Regions from separate parts of the Vibrio sp. RC2502 genome, predicted to be linked through region 3. Evidence: predicted binding sites of a transcription regulator. Region 3 holds the regulator's gene; each other region holds the start of a gene.
What was found. Region 3 encodes MetJ, which represses methionine synthesis genes. Its sites were predicted from a motif close to TTAGACNTNTANANGTCTAA; they were not measured.

Region 1: a site for MetJ is predicted at 6,953-6,972, ahead of metE (5-methyltetrahydropteroyltriglutamate--homocysteine S-methyltransferase). Genes of this name have one in related genera too.
Region 2: a site for MetJ is predicted at 7,851-7,870, ahead of metA (homoserine O-acetyltransferase MetA). Genes of this name have one in related genera too.

What each region holds. Positions count from the first base shown of each region.
Region 1 covers NZ_CM141453.1:1,207,520-1,218,238, forward strand. Annotated here, with positions in the region: gene ACYJZR_RS05650 (YgiQ family radical SAM protein) at 1-1,465, opposite strand, end outside; gene ACYJZR_RS05655 (EAL domain-containing protein) at 1,898-4,354, shown strand; gene ACYJZR_RS05660 (hypothetical protein) at 4,519-5,205, shown strand; gene ACYJZR_RS05665 (DUF4250 domain-containing protein) at 5,579-5,779, shown strand; gene metR (HTH-type transcriptional regulator MetR) at 5,800-6,711, opposite strand; gene metE (5-methyltetrahydropteroyltriglutamate--homocysteine S-methyltransferase) at 7,157-9,439, shown strand; gene ACYJZR_RS05680 (GspS/AspS pilotin family protein) at 9,584-9,976, opposite strand; gene ACYJZR_RS05685 (YciI family protein) at 9,980-10,276, opposite strand; gene yciA (acyl-CoA thioester hydrolase YciA) at 10,392-10,719, opposite strand, start outside.
Region 2 covers NZ_CM141453.1:1,840,781-1,851,499, reverse strand. Annotated here, with positions in the region: gene ACYJZR_RS08715 (response regulator) at 1-2,413, opposite strand, end outside; gene ACYJZR_RS08710 (EAL domain-containing protein) at 2,588-4,747, opposite strand; gene ACYJZR_RS08705 (phosphate/phosphite/phosphonate ABC transporter substrate-binding protein) at 4,747-5,676, opposite strand; gene pilW (type IV pilus biogenesis/stability protein PilW) at 6,007-6,732, opposite strand; gene metA (homoserine O-acetyltransferase MetA) at 6,882-7,823, opposite strand; gene ACYJZR_RS08690 (hypothetical protein) at 8,201-8,560, shown strand; gene ACYJZR_RS08685 (APC family permease) at 8,673-10,100, opposite strand.
Region 3 covers NZ_CM141453.1:2,964,602-2,975,320, reverse strand. Annotated here, with positions in the region: gene fusA (elongation factor G) at 1-1,883, shown strand, start outside; gene tuf (elongation factor Tu) at 2,037-3,221, shown strand; gene ACYJZR_RS13820 ((2Fe-2S)-binding protein) at 3,552-3,740, shown strand; gene bfr (bacterioferritin) at 3,833-4,309, shown strand; gene ACYJZR_RS13810 (malic enzyme-like NAD(P)-binding protein) at 4,518-5,795, shown strand; gene metJ (met regulon transcriptional regulator MetJ) at 5,905-6,225, opposite strand; gene ACYJZR_RS13800 (O-succinylhomoserine (thiol)-lyase) at 6,453-7,613, shown strand; gene ACYJZR_RS13795 (bifunctional aspartate kinase/homoserine dehydrogenase II) at 7,628-10,036, shown strand; gene metF (methylenetetrahydrofolate reductase) at 10,312-10,719, shown strand, end outside.

The sequences.
Region 1 (10,719 bases), 1.6 Mb from region 3:
AACGTACGCCAGATGCGACCATCACTTTCTTCACGCCTTCAACTTTACGCGCTTCGCGGTATAGATCGATGGTGTGTTTGTGGTCTGTATTTAGCTTGTTACAGATGCCCGGGAATACACAAGAAGGACGACGACAGTTCGCTTCTGCTTTTGGATCTTTACAACCTAGGCGGTACATGTTTGCAGTCGGGCCACCAAGATCGGAAATTGTGCCGGTAAAGCCCGGAACTTTGTCGCGAATTTCTTCAATCTCGTTGATGATCGATTCTTTCGAGCGGTTTTGAATGATTCGACCTTCATGCTCGGTAATTGAACAGAAAGAACAGCCACCAAAACAACCACGCATGATGTTCACAGACGTTTTGATCATGTCATACGCTGGAATTTTTGCTTTGCCGTACATAGGATGAGGAACACGCGCGTAAGGCAGGCCAAACACAAAGTCCATCTCTTCGGTCGTCAATGGGATTGGGGCTTGGTTTACCCAAAGTTCACGATCACCATGGCTTTGAAGTAACGCTCGACCTGAGTACGGGTTCGTTTCTAAATGCAATACACGACTTGCATGAGCATAAAGAATGCGATCGTTTCTTAGCTTTTCAAACGAAGGCAGGCGAACCGCAGTTGTCGCAGCATCGTGGCGTGATGGGCGAATCGTGATTGGTTGTGCAACTGGCTCATCTTTTTTAGTTTCACACTGAGTTTCTACTTCGTATGGGTTCTTTGGTACGAACGCTTCCTTACGAGGTTTTTCAATGCGAGAAGAATCGATAACCGTGTAGCCTTCTGGCGCGGCTGGCAAGTTCACGGCGGTACCACGAATATTGGTCATGGTGCTGATGTCTTCGCCATTTGCAATGCGATGCGCTACTTCTACAAGTGCACGTTCTGCGTTACCGAAAAGTAGGATGTCTGCTTTTGCATCAAATAGTACCGAACGGCGAACTTTATCTGACCAGTAATCGTAGTGCGCAACACGGCGTAGGCTGGCTTCGATACCACCTAAAACAATAGGTACTTCTTTGTAAGCTTCACGACAACGCTGAGAGTAAACCAAAGTCGCGCGGTCTGGGCGTTTGCCACCTTCGTTATTTGGTGTGTACGCGTCATCGTGACGAAGTTTTTTATCCGCGGTGTAACGGTTGATCATGGAGTCCATGTTACCCGCAGTGATCCCGAAGAACAGATTTGGCTTACCAAGCTGCATGAACGCATCTTTGTTTTGCCATTCTGGTTGAGCAATGATACCGACACGGAAACCCTGCGCTTCTAGCAGGCGGCCAATGATAGCCATACCAAAGCTTGGGTGATCTACGTAAGCGTCACCGGTTACGATGATAATGTCACAGCTATCCCATCCTAGGGCATCCATTTCTTTGCGACTGGTCGGCAAGAAAGGTGCCGTACCAAAACACTCTGCCCAGTATTTTTTGTACTCATGAATAGGAGTGATGTTATTGGTCATATTTTGCTCTCTGTTCCAGGGAGCGCGAATTATAGCGATTTGATGATCAGGTATCTATAACAAACTCATCTATTCAAGCTCAGTTCAGCGAGTTTTATTTGGTTTGCAGAAATATCATTGTTATATCGACGATTTTTTATCTGATATCCCCTTTGAAGCCTTATGGTTATTAGCCTGCTTAGATTTGTTTGTCGCAATTTTAATACATTTGATAAGCAATGGAATGCTTATTTGAAACTCGCCTATAATCAAATTAGTGCATAGTTAAAAGTGCATGTGCCGAGCATGCTCGAAGCAACATTCAAAACCGCAAGGCTTAACCTGTTAACTTTCGAGTCATAACAGAGAACCTAAAGGTTCCTCAAACATCGACTGTGACATTGGGTTTTGAATGGAGAGCAAAAAGGCCGACCAAAATAAGGGGGCTAGGAAATGAGCGAATCACTAACGATTGCACAAGGACAAGTGCAACACGCAGCCAATCATACTCAGGTCGTGGAATGGTCTTATGACATCTATACTCGTGAGTTTGAATGCGACCAACCAAGCATGGCCAATGCTTTTGGCTTTAAACGTCCGATTAACAGTTTAGATGAGCTGCTTCAATATATGTTGATGGGGCAGCAAGAGGCTTGTCGTCAACGCATTGCGGACGTCGAATTTATGGGTGGGCAAGGGCATTTTTCTTGCTGCTTAATGCCTAATGACGCCAAGCTCATTCATGTCACCATGAGTTTTGAAAAGCTCAACGAGCGGATTGTTCAAGGCACAATCATTCCTCAGCTGACCATCACTGGGTGTGAAGAGCTGGCGAAGATTCTTGAAACCATCTTCGATTTGCCAAACGTCGGCGTACTCGTTGCCGATGAAGACACGCGTATTCTTGGTTGCAATCGCGCCTTTGAGCTTCAGATGGGGTATCAAAATCGCGATCTCGTTGGGTTAAAAACCTACATCTTCAGCACTTCTCACCATAGCCAAGCGTTCTACGATCAGCTTTGGAAACACATTGATGAAGAAGGGTATTGGAGCGGCAATCTTCTTAGCCGCACAGCCAATGGCAGCAACCAAGCGCATCATTTGTGTATCTATCGCCTCACATTCAATTCAGGGCGTGTGCTTTTTCTCGGTTTTTCAACGGATATCTCGGCTTCCCTTTTGTGGATGAAAAATCGTTGTGAGCAAGTGCAAGACTGGTCGGCATTTTTGCCAACCAGAGATGAATTCGAACTTCAATTGGATAACCTCGCAAACGAAAGTGGTCACAAAGATCTCAATATCGTGATGACGCTAAGACCGAACTTTGCCCAGAAATGCATGTTGGAACAACAGCTAGGTTTTGCGGACTTTATCATGCGCAGTCGCTACACCAGCATTGCGGGGCAGTTATCGCGAGACGTCTTTGTGGTCTGTTTACAAACGCCACATTGTCAGTGGTTGAGCCCCTTGCGCTTGATTCAAATAGCCATGAAAGGCTTCTTTTCTGAGCTGAGAAGTGAAATGGGGAACAAAATGCACGCTACGATTGTGGAAGGGCAAACCGGGGTTTCTGTTCTTGGGTATGACACCAACAATCCCAAACAGGCACTTGCTCATGCGGCGCAAGCGATGGTGTCTTCGAAAGCCGGAGAAAACGGCTACTTCAACTTTTACAACAGTGAACTTCACGCCGAGTTGGTGAAACGTCAGCATTTGGAAACGTTCCTGAAAACCCAAATTGAAAGTGAGCTGGTGGATGTGTATTTTCAGCCAATTATTGAAACGCGAACCGGCAATGTGGTGAAGTTCGAGGCATTAGCGCGCTTCTATCACGAAAACAGCGAGTACAGCACGCAAGAGATGATTTCCATCATTGAAGACCTGGAGTTGATCGCTGCGCTGGATGACGTTGTTTGCCAAACCGCGCTGAAGCAGTGGCCACATTTGCAAAAAATCTATGGCGAAAATATCGGACTTTCCATTAATCGCTCGTTGAATACCAAGCTGGATTCATTGCAAGTTCTCCAGCGATCGCTCGATTTGATTAAAGCCAGCGATGTAAACCCAAAACTGGTGACTATTGAGTTAACAGAAACCGCGTATTTCGAGCAAGATGAAGAACACGCGTTTGCGTTAGAACAGATTCGCCAAGAGGGTATTCAAATTGCGATTGACGACTTTGGTACGGGCTACTCTTCGTTTTCTTATTTGGAAGAAGGGCAATTTGATGTACTAAAAATCGACCGCAAGTTCGTCAAGAATATTCATGAGGGCAGTACAAGTTATAACATCGTCAAAACCATTACCGATTTGGCACACAAGCTGAACGTCGAGGTGGTTGCCGAAGGTGTCGAGTCACAACGCGAGCTCGAAGTGTTGGCTGGTATTGGTGTTGATTACATGCAGGGCTTTCTCTTTTCTCAGGCGTTGCCAGTCGTACTACTCGATACGGCTCAAGCTCATGACACACTTTTTAATGGTGTGATGGTTAAACCGACTCAAGATGCGATGCTGCAGTCGTTATGTCATCACGATGTGCGCCGACTCGACCCAGGTGAACCGCTGTCTTTGGCGGTGGAATACATGAATCTGAGCCCAAGTGCACCTTTGGTGGTTATCAATGAAAACCGCTGCGTTGGGTTGATCACCAAAGAGCAAGTCAACTTGCACATGACGCCAGCGATGGGGACAGATTTAGAAACCGAGCGCGAGCATCGACTTTGGAAACGGCCAGTCAATCAGGTGATGAGCACCGCATTTGAGCAAGTTGACGCCTGTTTGCCTGTAGCAGCCATTCGAGATTTGATCAAAGCTGGTATAGGCTTCCCTTGGATCTTGTGCGACGCCAAAGAAGAATATCGTGGGCTACTCACTCAAGATGATGCCTTGCAGTATCTGGCTTCTTGCTAATGACTAGGTCAAGTATTGCTGCACAGGCTTAATATTAAACGCATGAGCATTAAGCCTGTTTGATGCTATTTGGATCGCAAGTTAGGCGGAGAGTTTAGGTGGTTTGGCGATAGGTGATTTGCTATTATCGCCAACCCAAAACGACTTTTGAGCTTGCATTCAACATGATTCAACAATTGCTGGTTACTTTCCCTCCAATGTTATTTGGCGCACAAGCGCTGCTGACTTTGCTTTTGATCAAGGGCGATATTTGTCCGGGTCAGCGAGGTCGTCTCCACAAAATGTTGCCTGCGATAGGGGTACTTTGGCTTGCGGTGGCATCACTTCGTATTGAAGCGTTTATGGTGGTGTTCGCGATTTTCTATTTCTACTCTCAAGTTCAGACTAAGAAAACGCGTGAAAAGGGCCCATTGTGGGCGCTGCATTTGGCGAATGGTTTGGCCTTTGCATACGTGAGCATTCAAGTGTTTGAACAGCCGAATTGGCCTGCTTCAGCAGCGATGGCTGTGATGATCTTCTTCTTAGGTGCGTCGTTCTCTCAATTGCTGCTTACGATTGCCCGTAGCCGACTACAGGCGTTCCACCGTATTTTACCTGTAACGGGTATTGTGTCTGGCATGCTATTGGTGCTTGCGACTTTATTTTCATCGTACCAATTGGATGAAGTTACGCTTGCGAGCGCAACGCAGCCGATTTTGATCTCTTTAGCGCTGCTTATCTCTACCATTGTGGTTTGGTGTTGGCATATCTTCACACACAAGGCGCCAGAAAAAGTGCAACTGAGCATTGCTTTGCTGCTTGCTCTTGCTTCCATGACAAGCCTACAAAGTTTGTTTGCTCTGGCTGTTTAACAGTCTGATAGTGAGTTCACGATCTCGAGTGAGCTCACTTTAAATTCTCCAGATCCTGTCTACGCTGTATGTATATACCCAAGTAACCTCGAGATGCTTGGTTCAGCGAGAATGACTTGGTTTGAAGGCGAGGCAACAATTTGAAGATCTAGTGGTTCTAAATCAAAAATTGTTAACAAAGCATGCGAACCAAGACAACTCGCGCTTTGGGAGCGTGTTACTAAAGCAATTTCATCGTCAAAAAACTTGGAAATAGCTGGCTATTCCGCAGCGTTGTTTTCCTTGAACTTGAATTAGTGACAACGCTCTGAACTCTACATCTTGAAGTCACTTGGGTATATACCTTGATACGTTGTCGAAGAGGAGTGTCGCGATGGATTTAAGCAATGTAGGCAATCTGGATAGCATCATTTTGTTGGGTATCGTCAACGAAAAACTACGCTTAGAGTGCGACAGTTTTGACGAGTTGGCTTCGGTGTACGAAATGGATGTTGAGTCGGTGGTGGGCAAACTTGATATGCTTGGTTATCAGTACGACCCACTCACCAATCAATTCAAAGCGTACGAACGCTAGTCTCAATCGATTCCTTGTTGTTAAGCCATCTTGATGCCGTCAAGATGGCTTTTGCATTGTTGTCTCGCCGTCGCAAAGAAGGCTTGCAGATAACGCTTATCTTTTTCAGAGTTACGCGTTGCTGCGAACAGACGACGCCACAAACCTTTGCCAAATGGTTTACTGGTGATTAACCCCTGACGAGAAAACTCGGATATCGCCCAGTTTGGCAGCGCCGCAACGCCTAAGCCTGCCGAAACCATTTGCACCAGCATTAAGGTATTGTCCGCTTGTTTCCATCTGGCAGGCTCGACGCCGGCCGGCTGCAAGAAGTGCTTAACAACGTCCAATCTTTGTTTTTGAACCGGATAAGAGAGCATAGTTTGATCGGCAAGATCTTGTGGTTCGATAATTTCTTTGTCAGCTAATGGATGATTGGTTGCAGTGATTAGGCGCATTTCGAAGTCAAACAACGGTTCATAATGTACCTCAGAACGAGGTTGAATATCCGACGTGATAACGAGATCTAACTCGCCAGCCAACAATGCGGGTAGGGGCTCAAACCCGAAGCCGGACGAAAAATCCAACGTGACGCTTGGCCACGCCAATTGATATTCCCTTAGAGCAGGCATGAGCCATTGGAAGCATGAGTGACATTCGATCGCCATGTGTAATCGACCGTTGACGTCCTCTTTCAAACTTGCCAGTTCGTTTTCTGCTCTTGCCAGCTTCGGCAAAATATCTTCCGCGAGGCGCAAGAGAATTTCACCCTCAGAGGTAAATTTCACTGGTCGAGTTTTGCGTAAAAATAACTGACCGCCAATACGAGATTCGAGATCTTTGATTTGGTGAGAAAGAGCGGATTGCGTTAAGTGCAAGGCAGTAGCCGTAGCAGTTAACGAGCCGGTGTCTCGAAGCGAAGTTAATGTTCGCAAATGTTTTAGCTCTATCATGAATCCCTTTCATCCTTTGTTGTTCGCCGTGAACGAATTCCTATCCCAGTCAACAACGGCTCAATATGGTTTCTTAATGCTCTGTCTTGTTGAAATACTCAATAGCTACTTTGAATTTTTGATTTAAGAATAAACACTTATCAAACAAATCCACTTAACTCGCAAGCAATTTTTTATTGCTGTTAAAACGTATTGATTGACTGCGACAGACATAACTAACTTAACGACAAAAAATGGATATGTAAACGTCTAGACGTCTATTGTTGTAATTTATTTGCGAATGAAATCGACCCATGATGAATTTTTTTAATAAACAAGTTGAATAAATGGACGTTGTCCAAACGACAGAGGAGAGAGATAGTTTAGCCATCCAGACATCTTGTGAATTTAGAGAAAGATGCTCTGACCTAAACAAATTGAACAAGATTGAAAAAGGAATAGGGACATGGCTACAACAACGCACATACTCGGTTACCCACGCATCGGTGAAAAACGAGAATTAAAATTCGCTCAAGAAAAATACTGGCGCGGTGACATCGATCAAACAGAGCTTAAAAAAGTTGGTGCAGATCTGCGCGCTAAAAACTGGCAAACACAAACAGAGGCTGGTTTAAGTTTTACTACCGCTGGCGACTTCGCTTGGTACGATCATGTACTGACGACGACATTGCTATTGGGTCACGTGCCAAAACGTCACGCAGGTGGTTTTCCTAATCTCGATACGCTATTCAAAGTGGGTCGTGGTCAATCTCAAGCGGGTTGCGGCTGTGCGGGTGCTGCAGCATCGGATATGACTAAATGGTTCAACACAAACTACCACTACATCGTACCTGAATTCAGCAAGGACGATACGTTTGAAGTGAGCTGGCCGCAACTGTTTGAAGAAATCAACGAAGCAGTACAAGCCGGGCATAAAGTGAAGCCGGTATTGCTCGGCCCAGTTAGTTATCTTTACTTAGGTAAAGAGGTAGAAGAAGGGTTTGATCGCCTGACGCTACTGCCACGATTGCTTACGGCTTACCAAGCTATTTTGGCTAAGCTGGCGAGCCAAGGTGTTGAGTGGGTTCAGATTGATGAGCCGATTTTGTCGCTTGAGCTAGAAAAACAGTGGGCTGACGCGTTCAAGCTGGCATACCAAGTGATTCGTAGCGATGTAAAAGTGCTACTAACGACGTACTTTGACTCTGTCACCGATACGTTAGACAAAATTGTTGAGCTGTCAGTGGACGGTTTGCACGTTGATTTGTCTGCCGCGCCTCAACAGCTTGACGACGTGGTTGCCAAACTACCAGAAGGTTGGGTGCTTTCTGCCGGCGTTGTAAATGGTCGTAACGTGTGGCGTTCGGATTTGAGTGCGCAACTTGAACGTCTACAGCCAGTCAAAGAGAAATTGGGCGACAAGCTTTGGGTGGCGAGTTCATGTTCTCTATTACATAGCCCAGTTGATCTGGAACTGGAAACAGAGCTAAGTGAAGAAGTGAAAAGCTGGTTTGCATTCGCAAAACAAAAAGTGACAGAAGTCGCTTTGCTTGGCCGAGCACTCGACGGTGATCAAAATGCGATTCTCGCTTGTGATACCTATAGCCAGCCAATCAAAGCACGTAAAACGGCAACACATGTGAATAAGCCCCAAGTGCAAGCTCGTTTAAACAGTATTACAGCGTCACTTGCCGAGCGCAGCGCACCTTACGCGGAGCGTGCTGCGCATCAAGCTGAAGTGTTGGGTTTACCTTTGCTGCCAACCACGACCATCGGCTCTTTCCCTCAAACGGGTGAAATCCGTGTTCAGCGCAGTGCTTATCGTACTGGTCAGTTATCTGAGTCCGACTATATCCAGGCACTTAAAGGACACATTGCGGATGCCGTAAAACGCCAAGAAGCGCTCGACCTAGATGTACTTGTGCATGGTGAAGCAGAACGTAACGACATGGTGGAATACTTCGCGGAGAATTTGGCGGGCTTCCAAACGACGAAATTTGGTTGGGTGCAGAGTTATGGCTCGCGCTGTGTAAAACCAGCCATTGTGGTTGCCGACATTGAGCGTGAAAAGCCGATTACGGTTGAATGGTCGACGTACGCACAATCGCTAACCAGCAAGCAGATGAAAGGCATGTTAACTGGCCCAGTGACGATTCTATGTTGGACGTTCCCGCGTGAAGACATCACACGTCAGGAAATCGCGCAACAACTGGCATTAGCACTGCGTGATGAGGTTTCTGATTTACAAGATGCAGGCATCAATATAATTCAAATCGATGAGCCTGCGATTCGTGAAGGTTTGCCGTTGAAAAAGCGCGATCACAAAGCGTATTTAGAATGGGCGGTGGATGCATTTAAGATCTCAGCAGCGAGTGCAAAACCAGAAACTCAGATTCACACTCACATGTGTTACAGCGAGTTCAATGAAATCATCGATTCTGTTGCAGCGCTCGATGCAGATGTGATTACCATTGAAACGTCACGCTCAAATATGGAACTGCTTAAAGCGTTTGAAGAGTTCAATTACCCGAACGAAATCGGCCCAGGTGTTTATGACATTCACTCACCAAATATTCCGACGGAAGAGTGGATTGAAGGCTTAATCAAGAAAGCGGCAGAAAAGATTCCGGTACAACGTTTGTGGGTAAACCCAGACTGTGGTTTGAAAACACGTAACTGGGCAGAGACGGAAGCTGCACTTGCCAACCTAGTGTCTGCTGCGAAGAAGCTTCGCGCAGAGCTTGCATAAGGTAGCTCGTCGCCAATTTAAAGTGGCCAATAAAAAAGCGGAGACCATCGTCTCCGCTTTTGCGTCTTTTATTTAATGTCCGCCTAGCTCACTAACGACAGTTCTCGTTGTCGTCGGGCTTGAGCGACAAGCAAATTACTGTGACTATTTGATTTTGCTACAGGTTTGCTCTGAAACCAATTCATCAGCAATTAGCTGACCGCGTGAGTTACGCACTTTTAATCGGTACATCAAACCCATATCAATTTGCTCTCTTACCGACGGCGTATTGCAGTATGTATAAATACTGGTATTCAGTACTTGGTTTAATGGTTTCGCACCTAAAGCATCGTCGTTGTAAATCATCATCATTTCTACCACGTTCTTGTTAGAAGAAACACGCATGATTTGCAGCGGACCGTATTCCAACGGCAGTCCGGCAGACAGGACACCGGCACGGTTAGACGCCATTAATTCAAGTTGGCGTTGGTTGTCATTGCTTGATGAACAACCCGCCAATGCACCAAAGGCGAGGAAGAGACACAGTAATTTTTTCATAACTTAAAACACTTTTTTGAACGGTTTTACGATCACGTTTTCGTAAACGCCCGCCGCCACATAAGGATCGGCGTCAGCCCATGTTTTGGCATCTTCCAAAGAGGAAAATTCAGCAATGACTGTCGAACCAGTAAAGCCGGCTTCTCCTGGGTTATCAGAGTCGATCGCTGGCATTGGACCTGCGGTAAGTAAACGACCTTCATCTTGAAGCTGTTGCAAGCGTTCTAAATGTTGAGGACGAACGCCCATACGTTTTTCCAATGAGTTCTCGACGTCCTGAGAAAAGATGACGTACCACATAGCATAGTTCCTTAATTGGTGGGGTAAAGTGTTAATTTAACGTCTTTTTTGAACCTCTCACAAGTGAACAATAGAAAATGTGAGATTCTTCCTAGCAATTCGATTTTATGACAACTTAGCTTTGCACTGGACGTGGTTTGCCTTCACTGTCGATGGCTACATAGTTAAAGGTTGCTTCACAAACCATGAAACGATCTTCGATGCCGTCGACTTTCACTGGTTTCACCCAAACTTCTAGGTCAACGCTCATAGATGTACGGCCGATTTTCTTACACACGCCGTAACAACAAACCACGTCACCTACGCTGACTGGTTTTTTAAATGTAATGCTTGAAACAGAAACGGTAACGACGCGACCAGAACAGATCTCTTTCGCCAGAATCGCACCCGCCAAGTCAAGTTGAGACATTATCCAACCACCAAAGATATCGCCGTTTGCATTT
Region 2 (10,719 bases), 1.1 Mb from region 3:
CGACCGCTTCCTCACCATTAGCAGCGACATCAAAACTAAAACCTGCTTTGGTGACATGCAACCCTGCAATTTTTTGGTTCACAGTATTGTCGTCTACAACGAGCACTTTGGGTAATGTTTCAAGTCGGGTTGCAGGCTGAACGACGGAAATAGATTGAGTAAATCGTTCAGCACAGCTTTCAAGCGCTTTGAGTAGACGTTGTCCTAGCAAAGGTTGAGTAATGATCGCTGCAACACGGTGACCGAAATCAAGCTGTTGGCTGTGTAGATGTTTGATTAGGCAAACTTGCACATGTTGATGTTCCAAATTTCGCATCAAATCTTTGTTTTTCACTGCGGCATCTGGCGTCGTTTCAACATAAAGAATGATGATGCGTTCTTTGTCGTTAATCCATGTTGGAAGAGCACTAAGATCATGAACAGATTGATGCACTTGAATTTGATAGAAGCTCAACTCATTACGTAGTTTTGTTTCTAGGTCACTGTCGTCACAGACGAGCCAGATTTGATTATTCACGGTATGTCGAGCACGAAAATTAGCTTGAGAAATCGGCGCTGTGAGTTGGAAGTAGAAACGGCTTCCGCGGCCTTTTTCAGATTCAAGTTGTATGCTTCCGCCCATGAGTTCGACAAGTTGCGTACTGATGGCAAGACCTAAACCTGTTCCTCCAAATTGGCGGGTGGTGGAATCGTCCTCCTGAGCGAAAGGTGCGAAGATTTGTTTCTGTTGCTGCTCATCGATGCCGATGCCTGAGTCTTGCACGGAAAACTCGATGATGGCTTCCGATTCATTACTTTCAAGCGTGGTAATCGAAAGCTCTACACTGCCTCGTTCAGTAAATTTAACGGCATTGGACATGAAGTTCATGATCACCTGACGCAAGCGGTGATCGTCAATGACGATGTGATAAGGCGTGTTTGGGCTAATGCTGACGGTTAATTCGATGCCTTTCTCTTTTGCTTTTGGGGACACGATTGAGGCGATGTCATAAATTGATTCTCGCACGCAGGTTGAATGAGGACTTATCAGCAACATGCCGGACTCAATTTTGGAAAAATCCAGCACGTCGTTAATCAGGCTGAGCAGCAATTGGGAAGACGTCTCTATTGTGTCGACGTAATCTCGCTGTGTAGCGGTCAACGGGGTGTCTGCCAGCACTTCAGAAATACCTATTACACCGTTGAGCGGAGTACGAATCTCGTGCGACATGTTCGCTAGGAAGCTACTTTTCGCTTTGCTGGCTTCAATCGCGTCGTCTTTGGCGCGCTCGGCATCTTCTTTGGCTTTGGTGAGTTTCTGCTTTGCTTGCTCTCTCTCATGACTGAGTTTTTCCACTTCTTGAGCAAACTTGCTTAACTCATCTTTGCCTTTGATGAGCTCAGAAAGTGGTGAGTCTTCGCTGTAATTTTCGCGGCTTAAAAACTCAAGAACAAGATGCAGGTTGTTGGTCACTTTACGCACCAAGCGAATGGTTAAACTGATAACAAGAATCGTCACCAACGACATGATAACAATGAATACCAACCGCTGTTGCGTGGTTGCTTTAATGGTTTGTGCGAGCTTCGTTTGCAGCTCATGTTCCATCGTGTCGTTGATGTCATGAAGTAGCGCCAGTCGCGTGTTCAGCGCAGCAAGTCCAGCTCCCGTTTTAAGAGGAGATAACGCTTGTAGTTCCTCTTGGTTAAGTAACTGATCACGAAATTCTTGGCTAGTTTGAAATACCTTGTTGCTAAAGGTTTCTATCAGCAATTGGACTTGGTTATGGTTGGCATTGAGCGCGACGAAGCGCTCTACAAGCAGTTGTTGGTTTTGAATCAGAGACTGAATCTCATCACGAACAGCGTCGTCGTAATGAAGACGCTTATTGGCTGAATAAATGAGATATTCACTCAATCGACGCTCTTCCGTCGACCAAAACATTAACCATTCCAATTGCATTAAGGAGGAAAGATGGCGATCGGTTTCGTAACTGACGTTACTAAAATAGACCTTGTCGAGATTAAGTAGGATTTGCTCAAAAGTATCTGCTCGCCATTCTGCAATATCCAGTTTTTCTTCGATATCGATTGCTGTAAACATCGAGAGGCTGGCTTCTTCAAAACTCGCAAGTAGAGGTAAAACCTCAGAATTGTCGCCAAAAACGCGGGGGGTCGTTTCTTTTAGTTCTTGAATGAGCTGCGCTGTTTTGTCAGCTTTATTCGGGATGGATGGGTTATTGGGTAAATTAAACAGGTAAGAGACTTTGTCGATGTAAACAGAGAATAATTGAGCTTTTTGTAAATCTTGAGCTTGAGTCGAAAGATTATGAACGTGTTGTCCCGCCAGAAAAAACAACAAAATGATTGGCAGTAAGACAAGGCCAAACAGTTTGTGTTTTACTGACAGGTTATTCCACGAAAAAATTCCGACCACAGCGCATTTCCATATCCAAAGGGTTGATATGAAAAGTGTAGTTTATCTATTTGGGTTGTTAGCGTTGTGAGTGCAATCGGGTTTAAAAGGGGATAAAAATGTGACGTGTTTTGCAGAAAGCTTCTCATAACGCCAAGCAAGAAGCAGAGCGTTATGAGCTTTTCATGCCAGTTTTTAACCTACGATGGAAGAGGCATTGTGCTTCATTGTTTGGCAAGTATTTTCAAGTTCTAGGAGCTGCGCCGCTGGAACAGGCTTGCCTAAGAAAAAGCCTTGTGCCACATCGCAATTTAGACGCTCGATCAGCGCCAGTTGTTTTTGGGTTTCTATACCTTCTGCCACAACTTTCATTCCGAGGTTGTGAGCCATTGAAATGATGGCGCGAACCAGAGAGTCATCTTTGTTGTCTTGCTGGGTTTGTGCGATAAACGAGCGATCGATTTTAAGCCCATCAAAGTTAACTTGTTGAAGATAGGACAGGGCAGAATAGCCAGTACCAAAATCATCTAACCAGACTTCAATACCAGTGGCTTGCAGTTTGCGCAAAACGAAGTGGGCTTTTTCGATGTCGTCCATCAAAAGTGACTCCGTCACTTCTACGTGAATGTCTTTGGCGGAAACATCGTATTGCAATAAAAAGTGCTCAAATATGAGGCTAAGGTCCTGGCGGTAGATTTGTCGTGGGGACAAGTTCAACGCGATATGAAAATCATGGTCGAATGCTTCTGCCCATTCCGCTCTTTGCTTGATCGCGGTTTCGATCAAATGCTCACCAAGCTCGAGAATCAAGTCGTTTTGTTCTGCAATCGGAATAAACTGTTCAGGGCCAATGTAGCCTTTCACGGGATGATTCCATCGCACTAATGCTTCAACCCCAACCAACTGGTAGGTCTTAAGGTCAAATTTAGGTTGATACCAAAGCTCAAACTGAGATAAGTCGTGGATGGAGCGACTCAGTTCTCTTTCGATATAGAGTCGTTGTTTCACCGTCGCATCGAATGCGGGATCGTAAACGGACATAATGTCTTTGCCGCGACGTTTTGATTCTTGTGCGGCAAGGGATGAAAGTTGCAGCAACGAATCTGCGTTACAGCCAAACTCGGGATATACCGCAACACCAAGGCTGGTGGTTAAGCGGATATTGTGACTGTCGAGCCTCAATGGTGATAGCACTTGTCTATGAATTTGGTTGGCTATCTCGCGCGCTTCTAAGCTGTTATTGCATGGGAATACGACGACAAACTCATCCGCACCAACGCGGCTTGCGAGTATCCATGGTCGATAATCTGGTTCGATATAAATTGGCAGTTCATTCCTTAATAACGCGGAAAGGTGCACCAGTAATTTGTCCCCAACATTGTGGCCGTAGTTGTCGTTGATGTGCTTAAAATCATCCAAATCGACAAATAGGACGGCAAGCGCTGGCGCTCGCTTGGCGCTGATTTGTTCTTGAAGATCAATCAGCAGCTTTTCACGATTAGAAAGCGAAGTCAGAATGTCGTGATAGGCCATGAACTCAACACGGGTTGTGTAGGTGTTTACCTTGTTAGACATCTTGTTATAGGCAGTAATCAACTCACCAATTTCATCTTTGCGTTGAATATCGGTAACTGGAAGTGCTTGGGTATCAAATTCCGAAAACTGTTCACTCAACTGTTTGATTGGTTTCACCAACGAGCGACCTACAGCGAACGCGAATAAGCTACCCATGAAGATAGAAATAATGCTGATTGCCAGCAGCAAAATAAACATGTTGTGTTTATCTTTAGACGTTATCGCTGCAACTTGTGCAATGTTTTGCTCTTTTTCTTCTAATAAATGGGCAAGGTTGAGCTCCAAATATACGGCTCCAAGCGTCACATCTGATTGGTGAATAGGCGCGGCAATTTCCAGTTGTTCTCTAGATAGAGCGACTTGGACACGTTCTTGTTCAATGGCCTTAAGAATAAAGTCTGAGCGGTAGTGGGGCTGAGCAAACATGGCAAGCTGAGGTGTACCGTCGTGGAATACAAGTCCATCGTTATCTACAACATGGATTTTTGATACGTCCGGTTGGCTTAAGGTTGCCGTAATCTGTCCATAGACTTGGCTGATGTTATCGTTGTAAAGCGGATCAAACAGCTGCTTAGACAACAACTCCGCGTACACTAATCCTTTTTGTTTGACGTAGGATTCCGTCTTATCTTGAGAATTTTGCGTGATCTGCTGCGCGAGATTGTTTGAGTATGTGTCGTAGCCATGCATGTAAAGTACAAGGTTGACCACAACCACCAAAACAACGACGGAGATAGTCGCGAAAATGTATTTGGTTTCTAGCGAAAGTTTGTTCAGCATCAGTTTGCCTTTGGTAGCAAGTTAACAGACTTTCGAACCGTGTCGAGAGACGTTGCCATATCTGGCGTAAGTGCTGATATGCGCTTGGTATTTTGGAATACATCCAAGGCATGCAAACCTTCTGGTGAGGCATCCATTTTCAATAAAATCGATGTAATTTCATTTTTGGTCGATTGGCTCAAAGTAGGCGACGCTAAAACCAAATCACGCGGGATCTCCACCGAGTTATGGAAAATGGTCAGTTTTTCCTTCATGTTTTCTGGCAAATCTTTTGGGTTGTTCCAGTTGAAATTACTGAACGCCCCAGCGGCAACGCGCTGTTTATACACCCAAACGGATAGGTTGATTTCGTTGGATTGTTCTAAATGTTCATCCAAAAACAAATAGCCGATACGGTCTTTCGTTGGGTGAGCATCAATAGAGCGAAGGTATTCTAATTTTTCGCCTTGGTTGAGCAATGTAATGGCAGGTAAGTAAAAGCTGCTGGTGGAGTTACGACTCTCGAAAATGAGCGTTTTGCCGCGCAGATCGGCCAAGGAATGAATGCCACTGTCTTGATGGGTGAAAAATACAGAGTGGTATTTTTCGAGTCCCTTTTTCCACCTTACGGCGAGCACTTGGCTGTTAGATTCTCGTTCTAGGGTTACGGCGTTAAACGGTGTAGCTGTTGCAATTTGAACGCTGCCATTTTTGAGAGCAACTGCAAGTTGTCCATAGTTGTTGAAGACTTGTACCGACCCAGAGGTATAACCGAGGTGATTCAGCCTTCCGGACACATATTGAGCAAAGGGTGTCGCCTTTTTGATTTTACTTTTTGCTTTGTCGGATACGATACCTACGGTGAATACGAGGTCATTGACGGGTTGAGCGCTAGCAAGAAAGGGGGAGCTTAAAGAAGCAAGCAGTAAGAGTGTGCAGGCAGGTTTCATCCGGCGTCAACATCCTTGGGTATGTGTTCTTGAACGACAAGATTCATAATTAAAGCAAATTGCACTTCAACGAAGCGCACAATCATTCAGTAATTATTGAGTTAGAACTCAAAAAGTGACTCGGTCACGTATCTTTCAAATAGTACCGATTTTGAATGTTAAGTACAGGAGTAATGTCGCTCTTTCAGTGACTGAAACACAAGTGAAACAGGGGATTTGTCGGCGTTCTGAGAAACAAGGCTCACTTAACTTGAACGGTGTAAGTGAGCCTGAAAATAAAATGAGAGGTTAAGCAAAGACTTATGCTGTTTGGGTTGTCAGTGTGGCTAGTTATGACATGCGTTCTAACTGTTTTACGTATTTTTGCTCTAGCGCTTCATTACCTGCCGCACGTTCTAACTCGATCATAAGTTGCAGTGACGGTTTTTTCACACCGTACATTTGATTAAATCGCATCAGTCGAATTCTTGCATCGGTAAAGTTGCCACTTTCTATTTCGAGTTTAGCCAGTTGGAGAATCGATTTTGGGCGGTGTGGGTCGTGATCGATAGCTCGCGTAAAGTAGTATTTTGCTTTGTCTTTATCTTGTGATTTCAATGCGCAGAAAGCGGCGTTTTCGTAGCTTGCAGGGATGAGGTAGTAATAAGGTTGTTCAATTGCGCGGTTAAACATTTGGTCGGCTTGTTGGAAATCACCTCGTTTACACAGAAATGTTCCGTAGTTATTGAGCACGTTGCCGTTTTTGGTGTGTTGGCGTAAAGAGCGTTTGTACATGTCTTCTGCTTTCGCATCTTCACCAACGGTTTCGTAGTAGTGTGCCATAGAAAGCTGTGCGCGATAGTATTGTGGGGCGTGGCTCAAGGCTTGTTGCAAATTGTCGTGCGCTCGGATCATATTGCCACCTTCGAGATAACCAAGCCCAAGTGCGATGCGAGATTCTGCCATAGCAACAGGATCGGCCTTCACGATAGGAGCGCCGTTTTCTTTTACGGTAACACAGCCTACGAGTGCAAACTGAGTCATCAACATTAGTGCACTGAGCGTTACGGTTTTCATTCTTCTTCCCCACATCCCTGAATCTGACAGCATGATATGAATTACGTAGCAAAAGCCCATTGAGGAAAAAGCACTATGCGATCAGGTTTGCAAACTGATATAAAAAAGCCGCCAGATGGCGGCTCGGTTCACAAACTTAATTCGTTGATTTAATCGTCTTTAGTGAAAGCATCTTCGCTGAAGTGATCCAGATCGTAAGGCGTTTGTTGGTATACGCAGTAGTTGAGCCAGTTCAAGAACAGCAAGTGTCCGTGGCTTCGCCAACTCGCAATGGGAGAGTTATCTGGGTTGTTGTTCGGGTAGTAATTGACCGGAATTGCCGGCTCCATCCCTTCACCCAAATCCCGAATGTACTCATTGTGAAGAGTGTGCGAGTCATACTCTGGATGGCCGGTAACAAACACGTTTCGCTTGTCTTTGGTCGTTGCCAGATATACGCCCGCCACATCGGATGTGGCGAGAATATCTAAGTCAGTATGTTCTTCTAAAAAGTGTGGCGAAAAATCGGCATAACGCGAATGGGGCGCTAAAAACGTATCATCAAACCCACGCAAAATAGGGTGGAATGGATTATGAATTTGGTGATGATATACACCGGAAAGCTTTTCTTTACGCGTTTTTTTCGGCAAGTCATACAACAACTTTAAGCCAGCTTGCGCTGCCCAACACACATACAACGTCGAGGTAACATGGTCTTTCGCCCATTCCATGATGGTTTTTAAATGATCCCAATAGATCACATCTTCAAATTGCACCAGACCAAGTGGCGCACCAGTGATGATAAGACCGTCGAAATTCTTCCCTTTTACCATCTCAAACTGACGGTAAAACGTATCTAAATGCTCGGTTGGTGTGTTTTTGCTTGGTCGATTATCGATGCGCAGTAGCTCGACGTTTACTTGCAATGGACTGTTTGAAAGAAGGCGAAGAAACTGCGTTTCTGTTTCGATTTTCTTGGGCATCAAATTCAGAATCAGTACTCGCAAAGGACGTATCTCTTGACTCGCGGCACGAGTTTCGCTCATTACAAAGATGTTCTCTGTCCTTAGTACATCTGAAGCAGGTAGTTGATCTGGAATTCTAATTGGCACGACTTTCTCTCCCTAAGCTTAGTCAATCTAGACGTCTATACTTCTAAAGCTAACTTAAATTAAAATGGATGTCGATACGAAATGTGACTTTAGCCAAGGTTATTTCAAAACACTGATAGCAGAAGATAGCGACGCCTATTAGATAGTATGGGAAAGGCACAGCAAAGCAGCCAGCAATTGTGATTAAAACAGGGTTTCTGATGAGACGAGGTTGAAACGAGGTGACTATTATTTGATGCGCATTATGCGATCAAGTTAGTATACAAACGTGACTTGAATGTAACTTAGTCTCTAAATCGTGAGCCATACTAAAAACTATTCGCTCGCTCAACCCACGTTGTGTGCGGTATTTGGAGACATCGTCAGTGGAGGACATTATGTTCGGTATTTTTAAGAAAAAAACGAAAATTCAGAGCATTGCTCAAGAGGTTCCAAGCGTGTTGTTGCGTTCGTTTGGCGATAAAAACACTTACGTTCCCGATGAAATTGATCAGGCACTTCAAGAGCTTGGCTATGACAAACAAAAAGATCTGAATCATCATTATTACGCGTATGGCATGTTCGCAAGCGAATCATGTTACGAGCAACTAGGCCTAACCGATGAGCTTGGGAACTACGGCCATTTTCAGCGCGAAGTCGGCAAAATGCTTTTGAACACACCTGAGCCAATAGACATGCATATCTACTTCGAAATTTCTCAGCAATACCAAAGAGAAGGCAAACGAAATACCCACTAGAGCGCGTGGGATTGCAAGCATGCTTTGCATAATTTTTAGACAAAATATGTAAAAACAAAAAGCCGCGACAGGTAACTGCCGCGGCTTTATTCTATTGCGTATTTCGGAAAAATTAGCTTGCTAAAGCTTCGATTAGTTGAGCTTGAGAGCGAACTTTTCGATTGCGATACATCACCGCCGCGATAGCTGGCAAACTGAATGCGATGAACCCCAATATGAGTGCATACGCGCCCGTTTCTGCGCTGATACCTGCTGGTACGTCGAACGACACCACGATAGTGATCATACAGCTAATTAATCCTAAACCTGCCACCAAGCTCATTCCCACTTTGCCGCCAGGGACACGAAATGGTCGTTCGATGTCTGCGTGTTTGCGTCGTGACACCAAAAAGCTAATAAAGATACACACGTACATCACCATGTATAACTGAGTCATTAAGATGTTCAGCAGCCACATACCTTGGTTAACGTTTGGAACCAAAATAAACACTAAGGACAACACGCTAACGATGGCCCCTTGCAATAAGAGTAGGGCGACAGGTGCTTGGTTTTGATTTTCTTTCGACAGTGCGATTGGCATAAACTGGTCTTTCGCCGCCACATGCAAACTCTTCGTAGGTGCAATAATCCAGTTGTTCAAGCTTGCTAGCGTGCCAAACACAATCGCTAGAGCTATCACAGGCAGCATGAACGAGAGGTTCAAATCATCAAAGAAGGTTTTGAACGCCAAGATCACACCTTCGCTTAAGCTGGCGTGATCGCTTGATACCACCGATGAAATTGACAGCGAGCAAGCTGTTAAAGAAACCAAAATCAGCGCCGTAGAAGCTAAGAGTGCTTTTGGGTACGCCTTTTGTGGATTTTCTACTTCACTCGCATATGAGGTGGTAATTTCTAAACCAGTCAATGAAAGCACGACAGCGGTGAAACCTGCCCCAATTCCATCTTGAGAGAAATCGGGTAGCCAGTCAGAGACATGACTAAGGGAGATATGAGACTCTCCCGGATTGGTATATGCCCAGTAACCACCCAAGCCAATGATCAGCAAAATTGGGAAAATGAGCCCTAGAGTGCCAAACACGTTTGTGATCATCGATGACAAACGTAAGCCGAATATATTTACCAATGTTAGCGCCCAAAAAATCACGTTAATCATGATTAACATGAAAATATTATTCTGCGCTAGTTCAGGGAAAAATGGGTAGGCACCTGTAGCGACAATGAAAGAGATCAGCGGCGGGTAATAAACGATATTTTCCGCATATTGATACCAAACGGTCGCAAAGCCGAAGTTAGGTCCAATCGTTTCTTTTCCCCAAAGATAGACGCCACCCTGTTGAGGGTAAGTCGTGCTTAGCTCGGCACACACTAAAGCTGTGGGAACGAAAAAGCATAAACCAGCAAGTAAAAAGAAAGAGATGGCATGACTACCAAATAAGGCGGCACCCGGTATGTTTCTGATGCTATCAACGGATGTAACCGTAATCATGATCACAGAGAAAACACTGAGTTTAACAGCGGACTTGGCGATATTGCTCATTCGATACCTTTAATAAACGAGCCACGAATTCATGGTTGGAAAACCCGCGTGCTACAAGTAAGACGCGCGTATTGTAGGGTTGTTATAAACGGCGGGTATATAGCGAAAAATGGTATGTATTTACCCAAAAATGAACCGAAAACTCAGTGATTTATTTGTAAGCAATGTAAACGTTTGCGTTGGTGTATTGGCGCGAAAAAAGTAAAAGAGACACACAACAAACTGCCACATGTTGACCTTCACCCAAGGGTAAGCGTTAAGTTGAAGGGAACGAAAACAGTTAAGGAGAAGACAAATGGGGTGTTGTAATCAAGCGCCAAAAGGTGGAACAGGCAAACTATCATACTTAATGTTAGTTATCGCTGGATTGTTTGCGGCTATTTTTCTGATCGCCGCTCTTTGGGGGTAATACGCAATCCAAGGTATTGTAAATACACGGTTATGTTTATCCAAACTTTATGAAAGGCGGGTGGATTCATTTCATCAGTAGATGTTAATGTCCGAGCGCGTCTTTGGTGTTTTTGCACGCCCAACATATTCTTGTAAAGTTCTTATTGTGTAGTGTGTCGAAGAACCATAGAATCCGCGCGCTTTAATTTATGTTATTAGCGTTATCAAT
Region 3 (10,719 bases):
GTGGTATGGAAGCACAGTTCCCTGAGCATCGCGTAAACATCATTGATACTCCAGGACACGTTGACTTTACGATCGAAGTAGAGCGTTCTCTTCGTGTACTTGATGGTGCAGTGGTTGTGTTCTGTGGCTCGTCTGGTGTTGAACCTCAGTCTGAAACAGTATGGCGTCAAGCTGACAAATACCACGTTCCTCGTATGGTATTTGTAAACAAGATGGACCGTGCAGGTGCAGACTTCCTACGCGTTGTGGATCAAATTAAAAACCGTCTTGGTGCGAACCCTGTTCCAATCCAACTAAACGTTGGTGCTGAAGAGGACTTCCGTGGTGTTATCGACCTTATCAAGATGAAGATGATCAACTGGAATGATGCCGACCAAGGCATGTCGTTTACTTACGAAGACATTCCAGCAGACATGATCGAGCTTGCTGAAGAGTGGCGCAATCACATGATTGAGTCTGCAGCAGAAGCAAGTGAAGAGCTGATGGACAAGTACCTTGAAGAAGGTGAATTGACCGAAGCTGAGATCAAACAAGCTCTACGTACTCGCACACTAAACAACGAAATCGTACTGGCTACTTGTGGTAGTGCGTTCAAAAACAAAGGTGTTCAAGCGGTACTGGATGCAGTAATCGAATTTTTGCCATCGCCATCTGACGTACCTGCAATTAAAGGTGTTGACGAGAAAGATAACGAAATTGAACGTCACGCAGACGACAATGAACCGTTCTCAGCACTGGCGTTCAAGATCGCGACAGACCCATTCGTGGGTACGCTTACTTTCATGCGTGTTTATTCTGGTGTTGTTAACTCAGGTGACGCGGTTTACAACTCTGTAAAAGAGAAGAAAGAGCGTTTTGGTCGTATCGTTCAGATGCATGCAAACAAGCGTGAAGAAATCAAAGAAGTTCGCGCTGGTGATATTGCTGCTGCTATCGGTCTGAAAGATGTAACGACAGGTGACACACTGTGTGACCAGAACCACAAAGTGATTCTGGAGCGCATGGAATTCCCTGAACCAGTTATTCAGATCGCTGTAGAACCTCGTTCTAAAGCAGACCAAGAGAAAATGGGTATCGCGCTAGGTAAACTGGCTGCGGAAGATCCATCATTCCGCGTAGAAACGGACGACGAAACAGGTCAGACTCTGATCTCTGGTATGGGTGAACTTCACCTAGATATCATCGTTGATCGTATGAAGCGTGAATTCAGCGTTGATTGTAACGTTGGTAAACCTCAGGTTGCTTACCGTGAAACCATTCGTGGTAAAGCGGAAGTGGAAGGCAAGTTCGTTCGTCAATCTGGCGGTCGCGGTCAATACGGTCACGTATGGGTCAAACTTGAGCCTTCAGAACCTGGTGAAGGTTTCGTATTCGTAGACGAAATCGTGGGCGGTGTGATTCCTAAGGAATACATTAGTTCGGTAGCGAAAGGTATCGAAGAGCAAATGAATAGTGGTGTTCTAGCGGGTTACCCTGTCCTAGATATTAAAGCTACACTATTTGATGGCTCTTACCACGATGTAGACTCAAGCGAGATGGCGTTTAAGATCGCTGGCTCGATGGCATTCAAGAAAGGTGCACTAGAAGCACAACCTGTGATTCTAGAACCAATGATGAATGTCGAAGTAACCACTCCGGAAGATTGGATGGGTGACGTTGTTGGTGACCTAAACCGTCGTCGCGGTATGATCGAAGGTATGGATGAAGGTGTGGCTGGTCTTAAGATCATCCGTGCTCAAGTTCCACTATCTGAGATGTTTGGTTACGCAACTGACCTACGTTCTGCAACTCAAGGCCGTGCGTCTTACTCTATGGAGTTTAACGAGTACGCTGAAGTGCCGAAAAACTTCGCAGATAAAATTATTGCAGAGCGTGGTTACTAATTGACGATTGAACTACAAAAAGTTTACGACTTTTTGCGAGATCAAGCCGTCCAAATATTGCGCTAACGGGCGTTGGCGCATAAAATAACAATTTCTGGCGCGTCGTAGATCAATAATGATCACGGCGAATCATAACTAGGAAGGAACACGATCGTGTCTAAAGAAAAATTTGAACGTACGAAACCGCACGTTAACGTTGGTACTATCGGCCACGTTGACCACGGTAAAACAACTCTAACTGCTGCTATCTGTACTACTCTAGCTAAAGTGTACGGCGGTGAAGCGAAAGACTTCGCATCTATCGATAACGCTCCAGAAGAGCGTGAGCGCGGTATCACAATCGCAACTTCTCACGTAGAGTACGACACTCCAAGCCGTCACTACGCGCACGTTGACTGTCCAGGACACGCTGACTACGTTAAAAACATGATCACTGGTGCTGCACAGATGGACGGTGGTATCCTAGTTGTTGCTGCGACAGATGGCCCAATGCCACAAACTCGTGAGCACATCCTACTAGGCCGTCAGGTTGGTATCCCATACATCATCGTATTCATGAACAAATGTGACATGGTTGACGATGAAGAGCTACTAGAACTAGTAGAAATGGAAGTTCGTGAACTTCTATCTGAATACGATTTCCCAGGTGATGATCTACCAGTTATCCAAGGTTCTGCACTAGGCGCACTAAACGGCGAAGAGCAGTGGGAAGCGAAAATCGTTGAACTAGCTGAAGCTCTAGATACTTACATCCCTGAGCCAGAGCGTGCGGTAGATCAGCCATTCCTAATGCCTATCGAAGACGTATTCTCAATCCAAGGTCGTGGTACAGTAGTAACTGGCCGTATCGAGCGTGGTATCCTAACAGTTGGTGACGAAGTTGCTATCGTAGGTATCAAGGATACAACTACTACAACATGTACTGGTGTAGAGATGTTCCGTAAGCTTCTAGACGAAGGCCGTGCAGGTGAGAACGTTGGTGCACTTCTACGTGGTACTAAGCGTGACGAAGTTGAACGTGGTCAAGTACTAGCTAAGCCTGGTTCAATCACTCCACACACTAAGTTCGAATCAGAAGTATACGTACTGTCTAAAGAAGAAGGCGGTCGTCACACTCCTTTCTTCAAAGGTTACCGTCCACAGTTCTACTTCCGTACAACTGACGTAACTGGCGACATCTCTCTACCAGAAGGCGTAGAAATGGTAATGCCAGGCGACAACATCCAAATGGTTGTTGAGCTAATCGCACCAATCGCAATGGACGAAGGTCTACGTTTCGCTATCCGTGAAGGTGGCCGTACAGTAGGTGCTGGTGTTGTTGCTAAGATCTTCGAATAATTCTTAACGAATTAAACGAAATCTTGCACTCTTCTTCTTTTTGAAGAAAGCGCATCAAGAAAAGGGAGGCTTCGGCTTCCCTTTTTCGTATTTGTTTTTTATTTAGTTATAAGCACAAACTGAAGGTGCTCCCTTCTTGTTTTAAAAAAACAACCTCTTACTTGAAGTATGTTTTTTCTGATTCGCAGTTCCCTCATAAGTGATTGATCCTCTCTTTCCGAACAAAAACCTATATAACGAAATGTTCTCAATACTTCCTCAATACGAGTGGTAACAATAACTATTCTCGTTTATATTCTTGTCTTCGGTTTTTATTAGAAAGGTTTTTATATGTACGTTTGTCTTTGCCATGGCGTCTCCGACAAAAAAATTAGGAAGTTGGCGATAGATGAGGGTGTAACTGATATTCGAGGCATTAAGAGATGCACGGCTTTGGGGAGCCAGTGTGGTAAGTGCATTAAGCAGGCGAAAGAAATCCTAGCAGAAACACATTACACCGAATTAAGACAAGCTAGTTAACTACCTCATCGCTTTTTGAGGATTACTTGGTCTCTTTGACACCTTCTCATTTGCTTCTAAAGTTAATAGAAGCCAAATAGGAGGGCTTTGTCATGAAAGGCGATCCAATCATCATCCAACATCTCAATAAAGTGCTCGGTAACGAGCTCATCGCTATCAATCAATATTTTCTTCATGCTCGTATGTATAAAGACTGGGGGTTAAAGCACCTGGCCGATAAGGAATACCACGAGTCGATTGATGAAATGAAGCATGCTGACCACCTTATCGAGCGGATCTTGTTCTTGGAGGGATTACCGAACCTTCAAGATCTTGGAAAGCTAATGATTGGTGAAGATACTAAGGAAATGCTCGAATGCGACCTTAAACTGGAGATGGCGGCCATTCCTGATCTAAAAGATGCGATTGCCTATGCCGAAGATATTCGCGACTATGTTTCGCGTGATTTGTTTCAAGATATTCTCGAAGATGAAGAAGAGCATGTGGACTGGCTTGAGACCCAACTTGGCTTGATTGAAATGTCAGGCATTGAAAACTACCTTCAAGCTCAGTATGTCGATGAAGAGTAACGAACATACTGACGCATTGTTCAAAAAGAATTCATATCATAAAAAGAGCACCTGACCAGAAAATCAGGTGCTTAACACACTTATCTGGTCTAATCTCTTTTATTATCGGCTTTTTAAGGATATTGCTCGCAATCTTACCTATGAAGATTGATTTCTATCCTTTAGAATTTATGCCCCCTTACCTAAAAATAACAAAGAGAAACGATCCATGTCTGAAGACAATCGCCAAGCAGCCACCCCAGAAGAAGAACATCGCCAAAAAGCTCTGGATTACCATGCTTACCCAACCCCGGGTAAAATCGCTGTCGAATTAACTAAACCAGCAGAAACTGCTGGTGACCTTGCTCTAGCATACAGCCCTGGCGTGGCTGAGCCTGTACGTGAAATCGCACAAAACCCTGACAACGTGTACAAGTACACAGCGAAAGGCAACATGGTTGCGGTTATTTCAAACGGTACCGCTATTCTTGGTCTAGGTAATCTTGGCCCACTTGCCTCTAAGCCTGTAATGGAAGGTAAAGCGTTACTGTTTAAGCGTTTTGCTGGCCTTGATTCAATTGATATTGAAGTGAAGCATCGCACGATCGACGAGTTCGTTGATACGGTTGCGAACATTGCTGACACTTTCGGTGGTATCAACCTTGAAGACATCAAAGCACCAGACTGTTTTGAAATTGAAAAGCGTTTGATTGAGCGTTGTGACGTACCAGTATTCCACGATGATCAACATGGTACGGCTATCGTGACAGCTGCAGGTATGCTCAATGCTATCGAGCTGCAGGGTAAGAAGCTTGAAGATTCAACGATTGTTTGTCTTGGTGCTGGTGCTGCAGCCGTTGCGTGTATGGAGCTGCTTATCAAGTGTGGCGCAATGCGCGAGAAGATCTACATGCTGGATCGCAAAGGGGTGATCCATACTCGTCGTGATGATCTGAATGAGTACAAGCAACTGTTCGCAAACAATACAGACAAGCGCACACTAGAAGATGTGATCGAAGGTGCAGACCTATTCCTAGGTGTATCTGGTCCAAATCTATTGCCACCAGAAGCGTTGAAACTCATGGCTGACAAGCCAGTTGTATTTGCTTGTTCGAACCCAGATCCTGAAATCAAACCTGAGCTAGCACACGCAGTGCGTGATGACTTAATTATGGGTACTGGTCGCAGTGATTATCCAAACCAAGTGAACAACGTATTGTGTTTCCCTTTCATTTTCCGTGGTGCGTTAGATGTACGTGCGAGTGAAATCAATGACGACATGAAGCTGGCAGCAGTTGACGCAATTCGTGCATTGGCAAAAGAGCCTGTGCCTGAATCGGTACTAAAAGCTGCAGGTGTTGAGAAGCTAGAATTTGGCAGCGACTACATCATTCCTAAGCCAATGGATCCACGTCTGCTACCTCGCGTAGCAAAAGCGGTAGCTCAAGCGGCAGTAGATTCCGGTGTTGCTCGTATTGAGATGCCAGAAAACTACATGGCAGAGTAATTTACTCAGCCACATTGAACACAAAAATGGGACGCATTGACGTCCCATTTTTTATATCTCCAAAAACTGCCCCCGGCGCAGCTTCTAAAGCGGATGAATTTGTAAGCAATTATTCTTCGTCAAATGCTTCGAATTCGATACCCATCGCCGTCATTAACGCTTTTGCTTCAGTTGGAATGTCATCCGGTCTGTCTTTACGAAGGTCTTCATCCGTTGGTAATGGCTGACCTGTATATGCGTGCAGGAATGCTTCACATAGTAGTTCGCTGTTGGTTGCATGGCGTAAGTTATTGATCTGACGACGTGTACGCTCATCAGTCAGCACTTTTAAAACTTTTAGCGGGATAGAAACGGTAATTTTTTTTACTTGTTCGCTTTTTTTACCGTGCTCAGCATATGGGCTAATGTATTCACCATTCCAGTCAGCCATTGCACACCTTCATTTATGTAATAAGTTGAAAATTAATATAGGTGCTGATTTTAGCCGCATTTACTGCCACAAGCAAAGACATATGGACGTCTAGAAGTGTTGACGTCTCATTTTTTGACAAGTAAAGTGAACAGAACAGTTAAGGAAGAGTGTTGTTCAGATAGATCTGACAAATTAGATATAGCGCATTCCTATTTAGAAGTCATCACCTGTGAAAGGATACACCCATGAGCACCCGCAAGCCTGCGACCATTGCTGTACGCACTGGTATCGAATCAGACAGCCAATACCACGCTGTTGTTCCACCAATCTACCTTTCAACCAACTATGGTTTCCCTGCTTTTGGTGAAGTCCCTAAATACGATTACACGCGTTCAGGTAACCCAAACCGTGGTTTGCTAGAGAGTGCGTTATCAGAGTTAGAGTCTGGCAAAGGCGCAGTGGTGACTAACTGCGGTACTTCCGCACTTAACTTGTGGGTATCGGCTTTTCTTGGGCCAGATGATCTGATTGTTGCACCGCATGATTGCTATGGTGGCACATACCGTTTGTTCAATACACGAGCTAACAAAGGCGACTTCAAAGTGCAGTTCGTTGATCAATCGGATGAGCAAGCTCTAGAGGCTGCACTAGCGAAAAAGCCAAAGCTTATTTTGTTAGAAACTCCATCGAACCCTTTAGTTCGTGTGGTTGATATTGCAGCGGTATGCGAAAAAGCCAAACAAGTGGGCGCTTTGGTTGCGGTAGACAATACCTTTTTGACACCGGTGTACCAAAAGCCTTTGGAGCTCGGTGCTGATTTTGTTATCCACTCAACTACAAAATACATTAACGGTCACTCGGACGTGATTGGTGGTGTGGTGATCACCAAAACAGAAGCGCACGCAGAAGAGCTTGCATGGTGGGGAAACTGTATTGGCGCCACGGGTACGCCTTTCGATAGTTACATGACGTTGCGTGGGATCCGCACTTTAGGCGCCCGTATGCGAGTGCACGAAGAAAGCTCTCAACACGTACTCAACTACCTACAACAGCAGGCTTTGGTCGCGAAGATTTACCATCCGAGCTTGCCAGATCACCCAGGTCACGAAATCGCGAAAAAGCAGCAGTCGGGTTTTGGGTCTATGTTGAGCTTTGAATTTGCAGGCTCATTTGAGCAACTTAAAGTGTTTGTTAAAGAGCTCGAACTGTTTTCTCTTGCAGAGTCGCTTGGTGGCGTGGAGAGTTTGATTTGTCACCCCGCATCTATGACGCATCGAGCCATGGGAGAAGAGGCGTTAGCGGAAGCGGGCGTGTCGCATCAGCTGCTTCGTCTGTCTGTGGGTTTAGAAGATGCACAAGACCTGATTGCCGATCTCGATCAAGCCTTTGTAAAAGCTGCTCAGTAATAGGAGAACTAAAAATGAGTGTACAACGTCAGTTACATAAATTTGGTGGCAGCAGCTTAGCAAACCCTGAATGTTACTTACGTGTGGCCGATATTCTTAAAGAATACTCTGTCGAGAATGATCTGGTGGTGGTATCTGCCGCGGGGAAGACCACTAATCGCTTGATCGAGTTTCTGGAAGGTTTAGACAAAGATGGCCGTATTGCGCATGAAGCACTGCAAGGCTTAAGACAATTCCAGTCGGAGCTAATTGAATCTTTATTAGAAGGCGAGGTGCAGACGCAATTGCTCGCTTCTTTGCACGATGAGTTCAGTACCTTAGCCGAGCTGGCTGCGCCACTGACGGATGCGCAAAAAGCGGCAGTGTTGGGTCACGGTGAATTGTGGTCTTCACGTTTATTGGCTGCCTTGCTTTCACAACAAAATGTTCCTGCGGTCGCACAAGATGCACGTGCATTTTTACGTGCAGAAGCCGGTACTCAGCCTGAAGTTGACCGTGCGCGTTCTTATCCCCTGATTAAGGAGGCGTTGGCGCAGCACAGCCACAAACGTGTCATCATCACCGGATTTATGGCGCAAAATGAGGCAGGAGAAACCGTGCTGTTGGGGCGGAATGGCTCGGATTATTCCGCAACCGTAATCGGAGCTTTGGCGGAAGTGACAACCGTAACCATTTGGAGTGATGTTGCTGGCGTTTACAGTGCGGATCCTCGTTTGGTGTCGGACGCATGTCTGTTGCCTTTACTGCGCTTAGACGAAGCGAGTGAACTGGCCCGCCTTGCAGCGCCGGTTTTGCATAGCCGTACGTTACAACCTGTCGCGCAAAGCACGATGGACTTAAGCCTCAAGTGCAGTTATCAACCTGAATCGGGGTCAACACGTATTGAGCGTGTACTTGCTTCTGGGCGTGGAGCGAAAATCATCACTTCTTTGGATGAGGTATTGTTGATTCAATTGTCCTTTAGACATGGTCATGACTTCAACAAAACCCAAAGTGATGTTTTAAAGTCTCTTCAACGTGCGCAACTCGAGCCACTCTCTTACGAAGCCCAAGCCGATCAGCAAAAATTACGCTTAGCGTACACCACAGAGATTGCGACAGGTGCGCTGAAGTATCTACAAGATCTTGCGGTTGAAGCTGAAATCAAACTCAAAGAAGGCTATTCACTTGTGGCCGCTGTCGGAGCGGGCGTAACGAAGAATGCCAACCATTGTTTTGGTTTTTACCAAAAATTGAAGCACGCACCAGTTGAATTTGTTTCTGAAACTGAATCAGGTTTAAGCCTAGTTGCGGTACTGCGTCGCACCGATACCGAAGCATTAGTGCTGTTGATTCACAGCCAGTTATTCCAAGCGCAAAAGCGCGTAGCGGTAGCGTTATGTGGCAAAGGCAATATCGGTTCTAGCTGGTTAAATCTATTTGCGACTCAGAAAACAGAACTCGAAAAACGCCACGGTATGAGCTTTGACTTAGTCGCCGTCGTCGATAGCCAGACATATTGGTTTGCTGAAAAGGGTATCGATGCGGCGGCGGTTGCCGACAAGTTTGATGATGAAAGTATTGAGAACGATGGGACGTGGCTGAGTCGGTTGGGCGATTTACAAAGTTATGATGAAGCCGTGGTATTGGACGTGACCGCGAGCAAAGAGTTGGCGCAACGTTATGTTGATATCGCCCAACAAGGCATCCATTTAATTTCTGCTAACAAAGTTGCAGGCTCTGCCGACAGTCAATACTACCACCAAGTGCAAGATGCATTCGTGAAAATCGGTCGCTACTGGCTCTACAACGCGACGGTTGGGGCAGGGTTACCTATCAACCATACCGTGAGAGATCTGCGTGAAAGTGGTGATGAGATTGTGGCGTTATCCGGAATCTTCTCGGGAACACTTTCTTGGTTGTTCCAGCAGTTTGATGGCTCGGTGCCGTTTAATGAGTTGGTCGATTTAGCGTGGCAACAAGGATTAACAGAACCGGATCCGCGTGCTGATTTAGATGGTTCGGATGTCATGCGTAAACTGGTTATCTTAGCGCGTGAGTCTGGTCTGGATATTGAACCGGACAGCGTAAAAGTGGAATCACTGGTACCTGAAGAGCTGCGCTCTCTGAGTTTGGATGAGTTCTTTGATAATGGCGCACTGCTCAGTGAGATTCTTCAAGAGCGTCTAACCAAAGCACAAAGAGATGAGCAGGTGCTTCGATATGTGGCGCGCTTAGAGAAAAATGGCAAAGCGACGGTGGGCGTAGAAGCATTACCGCGCGAACATGCGCTGGCTAACTTGCTGCCATGCGACAACATTTTTGCGATTGAAAGTAAATGGTACAAGGACAACCCTTTGGTGATTCGTGGCCCAGGTGCAGGACGCGAGGTGACCGCTGGTGCAATCCAATCGGATCTCAACCGCTTAGCTGGATTATTCTAAACTTTGCGAGATACCTAAAAACCCTGGAATTCATCCGGGGTTTTTTATTCCTTCCTCAGTGCCATACTTAAAATAAGATTCGCCATTTTCAAACGTTGTTATGAGTAAATAGCAGATGCGAATTAACTTGAACTATCCTCATTATTAACGCGAGAAAAATTCATAATCACAAGGTTGACATTAAATAACATTCAATACATTCTGTAGACATATAGACGTCTAAACGTCGATTCAAGGATTTTGATTTCGTGGCGGAGTGCCACAGGGAGAGTAAGATGGGATACACGCACGCAGGCCATATCGACGCCTTAAACCAGAATATCGCTGAGTTGTCAGATAACATTAATGTCTCGTTTGAGTTTTTTCCGCCAAGCAGTGAAAAGATGGAAGAAACGCTGTGGAACTCTGTGCATCGTCTCAAAACGCTCAAGCCTAAATTTGTTTCGGTAACATACGGAGCAAACTCTGGTGAGCGTGATAGAACTCACTCCATTATCAAGGAAATCAAAGCAGAGACTGGCTTAGTTGCTGCGCCTCACCTCACTTGTATCGATGCAACACGTTCAGAGTTGATTGAGATTGCTGATGATTACTGGAATAACGGCATCGAAAATATCGTTGCGCTGCGTGGTGATATCCCACCTGGTGGCGGTGCTCCAGATATGTATGCTTCGGACTTGGTT